One region of the Pseudoalteromonas sp. PB2-1 genome, then DNA from elsewhere that is predicted to be linked to it. Evidence: predicted binding sites of a transcription regulator. Region 1 holds the regulator's gene; the other holds the start of a gene.
What was found. The regulator sigma-54, encoded in region 1, starts transcription at its own class of promoters, with help from an activator protein. The targets are predictions, from matches to a motif close to GTTGGCACGNNNNTNGNNT.
Positions count from the first base shown of each region.

Region 1 (4,204 bases):
CTCTGCTAGCTGATGTACACTTAAATCCGTTGTGTCGATCATAAAGTCGGCGCGGGTAATTAGTACATCGAGCAGTATTTTTTCTTGCTTAATTGCTAAATCGAGTGGTAAAGAATCTAAAGAAAGCGGATGTAAACGTCTTGTCTCAGAGAAACGTCTAATGAGTGTTTGATCATCACTATCAAGGTAAAATAAGGTTGGATTGGCGAAACCTGGCAAGTATTCAAGAATATCATTAAATTCTTGTTGCTCTTTTGGCAGGTTACGTACGTCGATACTGACTGCTATTTTGTCGTAATTATCAGAGACGCTGCGCACTAGCGAAGGTAATAGGTTTACAGGAATATTATCAACGCAATAATAACCAAGATCCTCAAGGACTCGTAAAGCGACTGATTTACCTGAGCCAGAACGGCCACTGATAATAATTAATTCCATTTATGCCTCTGATGCAATAACTTGAAACAGTTCCTGATCGGTTTTAGCGCTGCGTAACTGTTTACAAAATTCTTTGTCTTTTAGTCTATCAGCAATTGTTGATAAGGTCTTTAAATGAAGTTGGCAGTCTCCATCAGGTACGATGAGTGCAACAAAAATATCAACAGGGCGGTTGTCAATTGCGTCAAAGTTAATTGGAGATTCGCTCACTATAATAAACGCATGCGGTTTATCAGCACCTGACATACGACCATGCGGAATAGCAATACCTCTACCAATTCCTGTGCTCCCCAATTTTTCTCGATTGAGTAAAGCATTAAGAATATCTTGCTGCGATAGATGAGGAAGCTGCTCATGAGCGAGTTCGCTGATAAATTCGAGAATTCTTTTTTTGCTATTAAAAAGGACCGCAGCTTTGCTGCAGTCCTGGCTAGTAAGTGAACTAAGTTTCATAATTTAGTGTCGAGCTAATTTCTCTTTGTGTTTAATTACTTGGCGATCAAGCTTATCAATTAGCGAGTCGATGGCCGCGTACATATCTTGATGCTCTGTAGAGGCAAACAGTTCGCCTCCGTTTACATGTAAAGTTGCTTCTGCTTTTTGACTTAATTTTTCTACGTCTAAAATGACATGAACATTATTAATATGATCAAAATGCCTTTCTAGTTTCGCAAACTTGGTGTTTACATAGTCTTTTAATGAATCTGTGATTTCTACATGACGACCAGTTAGGTTTAGTTGCATAAGCATTTTCCTTCTATGTAAAACGTCTAAATCAAGCTTTTACGCTGATTAGACGGCGGTATTGCTAGAGACTCTCGGTATTTTGCAATTGTACGTCTAGCTACTTTAATTCCTTGCTCAGCCAATATATCTGCAATCTTACTATCACTCAATGGCTTCGCTGAGTTTTCTGCGGCAATAAGCTTTTTGATTAAAGCGCGTATTGCCGTTGATGAACACTCGCCACCATTTTCTGTGCTGACGTGGCTTGAGAAGAAATATTTCAACTCAAAAATACCCCTTGGGGTATGCATATATTTTTGCGTTGTAACCCGTGAAATCGTCGATTCATGCATTTCGACCATTTCAGCGACATCATTTAGCACCATCGGTTTCATCGCCTCAGGGCCGTGTTCAAAGAAAGCCTGTTGTTGTTGAACAATACAGTTCGTTACTTTTAATAAAGTATCATTCCGGCTCTCTAAGCTTTTAATAAACCACTTAGCTTCTTGCAGATGAGAGCGAATAAACTGACTGTCGCTGCTTGATTTTACAGAGCGTGACATAGCCGCATATTGGCTATTCACTCTGATCTTTGGCATACAGTCAGGGTTAAGCTCAACGACCCAACGACCTTTTACTTTTTTTACTGATACGTCGGGTATGACGTATTCAGACTCTTCACGTACGATGCTATCCGCGGGCTTAGGGTTCAAGCTATGGATAAGCGTCATGACTTCTTTTAGCTCGTTTTCTTTAAGCTTAGTCTTTTTCATCAAAGTACGATAGTCGCGACTTGCTAATAATTCGATGTGCTCAGATAAAACCATTTTAGTTTCAGCCAAATAAGGTGTATCTGCATCGAATTGACGAAGTTGAATACATAGGCACTCTTGTAAACTGCGAGCACCAATGCCGACAGGATCAAATAGCTGTATTCTTTTTAGGACCGCTTCGACTTCATCAAGTTCTATTTCTTCTTCTTCATCATCGTTTTGATTAAAGCTTTCAACAATATCCTCACAACTGACGGTTAAAATACCTGAGTCATCAATAGCTTCGACTATAGCAACAGCAATTGCTTCATCAGTTGGACTAAATGGGGTCAACTGTAGTTGCCACATCAGATATTCGTGGAGAGTTTCGGTTGACGCACCTTGATAAATAGACTCATCTTCTGGCATTGGCCCTGAAGAGGTTGAAGGAGCTGCACTCATGTACTCATCCCACGTGACGTCCATTGCTAGGTCGTCACTAACGGTATCTTTATTGAGTGCATCACTGCTTTCTTGCTCGTACTCACTTGGTGCTTCTTCTGCCGTAGCAGTGACTTGTGAATCATCAGAGTCAGATTTTTGTTCGTTTTTACCGATTGCGTCTTCACTGTAATCCGCTTCTTCCACTTCAAGTAGAGGATTACTATCAAGCGCTTCTTGTATTTCTTGCTGGAGATCCAATGTACTAAGTTGCAATAAGCGAATGGCTTGTTGCAGTTGTGGAGTCATTGTAAGTTGCTGGCCCATGCGCAGCTGTAATGATTGCCTCATGTATCCCTAACAATCCTTTTAAATCATTTATTGATACTACTTTGAGTCAATATCAATATGTTGTCATTATTGTAAGTCTAGCAGATGCTCTAGTCGGTGGTGTATTGGTTACAACCTGAATTGCTCGCCTAGATAAACATCGCGTACGGTTTGGTCTGCTAATACGTGTTCAGGCGTGCCTGATGCAATTAGCTCCCCATGAGAAACAATGTAGGCTTTTTCACAAACATCAAGGGTTTCTCGAACATTATGGTCAGTTATTAGTACACCGATACCACGGTTTTTCAAATGCTCTATAATTTTCTTTATATCTAACACTGAAATTGGATCAACACCAGCAAAAGGCTCATCTAGCAGAATAAATTTTGGATCTGCGGCTAATGCTCGCGCGATTTCAACACGGCGACGCTCGCCTCCTGATAGCGCCATACCTTGGCTATCTCGAATGTGCTGAATACTAAATTCATCAAGCAGGTTATTGAGTGTTTCTTCTCGTTGCTGTTTTTTAAGATCTTTACGTGTTTCAAGAATCGCCATCAGGTTTTGGTAGACCGTCAACTTTCTAAAAATGGATGATTCTTGGGGTAAATAGCCAATACCTAATCGAGCGCGATTGTGCATGGGTAATAAAGTGATGTCGTTGTCATCAATACTAATTTTACCTTTGTCGCTTGGCACTAGCCCTACAATCATGTAGAAGGTGGTGGTTTTACCTGCACCATTAGGGCCTAGTAGGCCAACAATACTGCCAGCTTCGACTTCTAGTCCCACATTTTTGACAACTTGGCGGCCTTTATAGCTCTTTGCTAACAGCTCTGCTTTTAATGTACTCATGGCTGGCCTTTATCATCTTTTTTATTATCAACAGGCACTAAGATTGTATGCACACGATCCGTTGAATTTTCGTCTTTTTCAGCACTAATGAGTTGTTGTTCCATGTCGTAAGTTATACTTTTTGCACTGACTTTTTGCCCTGCTTGTGTCACTTGTGCATCGCCAACTAAGGTGAGTAAACGCTTTGCTACATCGTAACGTACTTCGTCTGCACTGGCGCTCATAACCGTGCCATCTTCTTGTTTTTCTTCAAAGTAGGCTGGCTTACCAGTGGCAATGATAAGTGAAACAGTACCATCAACCTCACCAGCATGTGCTTCTAGGCGATCTGCGGTAATACGACGATTACCATGGGTTATTTCTACATTTTCTTCAAAAATCCCGACACCATTTTTTAACTGACCTACTTGGCGATCTGAGCTAATGCTGATAGGAGTACCCGCTTGGTCTGCAGCAGCGCTTGAAAACGCAATCAATAAGCTTGGGATTAGAAGTAATTTTTTAAGTTTATTGGTCATAGTATATGGTTCGTGTATGGTTAGTTAACTCGACGATTTCGGCTTTTAAATCAGCTTTTAAACCTTTACCGGTAATCTTTAAGTTTGGGCCTGTTAATGTAACAGGTTGTTTTGAGTACATGGTCATTTTTTCAATATCAACAT
Region 1 covers NZ_CP090667.1:3,172,629-3,176,832, reverse strand. Annotated here, with positions in the region: gene rapZ (RNase adapter RapZ) at 1-438, opposite strand, end outside; gene ptsN (PTS IIA-like nitrogen regulatory protein PtsN) at 439-891, opposite strand; gene hpf (ribosome hibernation promoting factor) at 895-1,182, opposite strand; gene L0Z67_RS14795 (RNA polymerase factor sigma-54) at 1,209-2,708, opposite strand; gene lptB (LPS export ABC transporter ATP-binding protein) at 2,817-3,542, opposite strand; gene lptA (lipopolysaccharide transport periplasmic protein LptA) at 3,539-4,060, opposite strand; gene lptC (LPS export ABC transporter periplasmic protein LptC) at 4,050-4,204, opposite strand, start outside.

Region 2 (4,204 bases), 570 kb from region 1:
TTAAAAGTTACAGAGAATAATAGCAACATCAAGGCTGGCTTAAACAGTTTTATTGAAAGCTACAATGAGTTACTTGAGCTAAGCAAAAATCTTGGCCGCTCAGGCGAAGACGGAGCTGGTGTTATGGCTGGTGATTCTATGCTTCGTGGTGTGATGTCAAAACTTCGTCAACAGCTAACCAATGAAGTTGGCTTGAGTGATGGCAGTAGCTTGTCATTATCTAAGCTTGGGGTTGAAGCAGACCGTTACGGTAAACTGACCTTAGATACAGAACGCCTAGATGAGCAAGTAAAAGCAGATGTGGATTTAGTTCAAGAATTCTTTTTAGGTGACAATGAAGACGAGGGCGGCTTTGCGCAGTCGTTTGATGAGCTTATGAGCTTTTATACTGACTCTGATGGTATTGTTCAAAACAGAATTGACAGTAAACAAACTCAGTTAGATGGTTTAGATGATGAGCGCATTGATTTTGCAAGAAAAATGGAATCTTTAGAGTCTCGTTTATATGCACAATATAACAGCATGGATTTACTTGTTGCACAGCTAAACTCAACCAGCAGTTATGTTCAAGCACAGCTTGATAATATGCCTGGGGTTGTCAAAAAGAGTAATTAGTAAACTTAGCACCTTTCCTTATTTAAGCGCCAACTTCTTTGGCGCTTTTTAGTTTTTGGCGTACAAACTATTTTTTATCAAGTATTACGCTTTGCTTGAAAACCCTCACAAACATAATCAGTTTACCCACGTTGCACCCTTATGATGCTTCGAAAATGAATAACAAAAGTGGTATTAACCTAGGGGGTAGTCGCGACTTTATGTCGCGCAATTGAGACAGCACAAGTAATATTAACCCGTGATGTAGTCGCGACTTTATGTCGCGTAATTGAATAACAAAAGTGGTATTAACCTAGGATGTAGTCGCGACTTTATGTCGCGCAACTGATATAACAAAAGTGATATTAACCCATGATGTAGTCGCGACTTTATGTCGCGTAATCGAATAACAAAAGTGGTATTAACTTAGGGTGTAGTCGCGACTTTATGTCGCGCAATTGATACAGCAAGAGTGATATTAATCAGTATCGTAGTTGCACCTTTATGTCGCGTAATTGAATAGCAAAAGTGATATTAACCCGTGATGTAGTCGCGCAATTGAGGTAATAAAAACAACTAAACGCTTGATTAGCGCTTAGTTGCTTTATATTTAGAGATAGCCTTGTTTGATTTTCGTTGGCTGAGAAGCTCTGCTTGTGTTTTGTCTCTTGCGCTTTTTAGTCTGGCCATGGCGGAAGAAATACGGGTTTGTATTGCTGAGAGCTCTTGTTCGGTTGGAGGTGTGCTACTTTCACACCAAGCCCTTAGCTTTTTATCGATAGCCACTAACGATTGGCTGGCAAGCTCAATCTCAGTTTTATCTATATGCTCTGAAAGGGCAGTGAGTTGCTCGTCCAGAGTCAGATTATCAGGCATTTTATTGATCAGCTTTAGGTGTGCGCTCATCTGCTGGAATGGCATCCCAGCCTTCTTTTATTTCTTTTACGATTCGAATAACGTCATCAATTGCATCAATATCATTATTGATATTTGCTTCTGTTAGACGGCGTTGGCAAAAGTCGTAAAGTGATAAAAGGTTATTAGAAATTTCTCCGCCTTTCTCAAAGTTTAAAGCGTCTTGTAAAGCGCCAAACAATAAAATGCTACTAGAGATATTCTCACCCTTTTTTTCCAGTTCTTTACGTTCAATAAAGCCCTTTGTTGCCGCTAATCTGCCAATGATATTATTGAAGATAAGGTTTATCTGCTCGTACGGTGTCATTTCGTTGATGTTGCTAACGCTAACCTGACTGTACTTTTTTACTGAGATGTGTGCCATGAGAAAATCCTATAATTAAAACACCAATTAATAAAACAAATCTAAGCAATATTAGTGCCATAGATAGTATCGGCAGAATTAACTTTTTCTTTATCTTAGTCTAGATGAATTATACAAATGTGCGTAGCTGCACTAAAGCAAAAACTTCTCTATTGAGTTAAGTTAGTAGTTTAGTATTGCTTTTTCTACTAAGTGACTATTTTTTGGCGTTGATGTCAATAAATTGCCGCTTTGCGCTTGCATCCCGTTCAAACTCGCTTACAATTTAAAAATTAACTAACCGAGTGGTAACTGTGGTTCGCCAATAATGATCTTAATTTTAGACAATAATAATAATCGTGCGATAGGTTTACATGCAGCACTTACCTTTATAGGTGAAGCTGTTCAATTGGTTGATGAGTCAACACTACAAACATTTTGTGAGAAGCATCAACAGCAAGAATGTATGGTGATTCTTGGGGCTTTACAGCAACTAAGCCATGAAACCGTTATAAAGCAGTTTCCTGCTATCCCATTCTTATTGATAGGTGAAACACTCAAGCCTTTATTGAGTATTGCTAACGTGGTGGGGTTAATTTGTGAACCCTTTAACCATGATGTAACTACCCAGCTTTTGCATGATTGTCAGCAATATCAACGTATGTTGCCAGGCGAGCATAAACAGTCTAAATCGCATAAATCATTTGATGGTTTAGTGGGTGAAACTGATGCAGTCAAAGACGTTCGCTTTTTAATTGAACAAGTCGCAAAAACAGATGCCAATGTGCTCATTTTAGGTGAATCTGGCACTGGTAAAGAAGTTGTTGCCCGTAATGTTCACTTATTGTCTAAGCGTAACACAGGACCATTTGTTCCAGTAAACTGCGGAGCAATCCCTGGGGAGTTACTTGAAAGTGAGTTATTTGGTCATGAAAAAGGCGCTTTTACAGGTGCGATTTCTGCACGTAAAGGTCGCTTCGAATTGGCCCAAGGTGGTACGCTCTTTTTAGATGAAATTGGTGACATGCCATTGCAAATGCAGGTGAAGTTACTACGTGTTTTACAAGAGAGAAGCTATGAGCGGGTAGGGGGGACTAAGCCTATTCAGGCTGATGTGCGCATCATTGCTGCAACCCACAGAAATCTTGAGGATATGATCGAAAAAGGGGATTTTCGTGAAGATCTTTTTTATCGCTTAAATGTATTTCCGATTGAAAACCCATCACTAAGTGAACGCGCAGACGATATTCCACTGTTATTAAAAGAGTTAATGCGCCGTGTAAACGAGCAAAGTGGCACCACAGCCAAGTTCACTGAGCGCGCGATTCAAAGTTTAAAAGAGCATGCGTGGCCTGGCAATATTCGAGAGCTGGCGAACCTTGTTGAGCGTATGGTAATCATGTTCCCTGATAAGGTCGTTGATGTACCAGACTTACCAAGCAAATACCGCTATATTGAAGTCGATGCCTATGAACCTGAATACCCTGAAGAGTTGATGGAGCGAGATGCCTTTAACGATATTTTCAGCAGTGGTTTTAGCGATTACGAGGACGAAGAGCCTGAACTTTCAGCCGCGTCAGCTGATTCAGGGTTATTACCTGAAGAAGGTATTGAGCTAAAAGAGTATTTAGCAGATTTAGAAATAAGCCTGATTAGCCAAGCCCTTGAGCGTTATGACTATGTGGTGGCACGTGCCGCTGAAATTTTAGGTGTACGCCGTACAACCCTAGTCGAAAAAATGAAAAAGTATAATCTGTCGCGAGATTAACCTGCTTTAGCTTTTCATTATTACCCCAAAAAATGTGTAGGTCATATTAGCAACACGCTGTGATAGATGACCTACTTGTTTTTATTCGCTTCAAATTAACACTAATCGTGCAATCAATACTGCGCAATTATTTCAGCTTTTCTAAAACAACCATTACTGTGATCATTAACCATACCGCATGCTTGCATATGCGCATACACGGTTGTTGGTCCTAAAAATTTAAAGCCGCGCTTTTTTAGATCTTTAGCAAAAGCGGTCGAGGCTTCTGTAATTGCAGGGTAATCCTCTCGCTTTTCAAGGTTATTCACTAGTGGTTTACCACCTACAAACTGCCATTGATAGTTTGAGAAACTACCAAATTCTCGTTGAATCTCTAAAAAGCAGTTAGCATTGTTGATTGTTGCAGCAATTTTCAAACGATTACGGATAATGCTGTCATCTTGCATTAAACGTTCTATATCGCTTTCATTCATTTTGGCGACGTCATCGACGACAAAGTTTTTAAATGCTCTGCGATAACCTTCACGCTTTTTCAAAATAGTGTACCAACTGAGTCCTGCTTGTGCAGACTCAAGAGTAATGAA
Region 2 covers NZ_CP090667.1:2,600,008-2,604,211, reverse strand. Annotated here, with positions in the region: gene fliD (flagellar filament capping protein FliD) at 1-615, shown strand, start outside; gene L0Z67_RS12215 (hypothetical protein) at 1,183-1,470, opposite strand; gene fliS (flagellar export chaperone FliS) at 1,472-1,873, opposite strand; gene L0Z67_RS12205 (sigma-54 dependent transcriptional regulator) at 2,181-3,620, shown strand; gene L0Z67_RS12200 (DNA-3-methyladenine glycosylase I) at 3,734-4,204, opposite strand, start outside.
Region 2: a site for sigma-54 is predicted at 1,917-1,935, ahead of fliS (flagellar export chaperone FliS). Genes of this name have one in related genera too.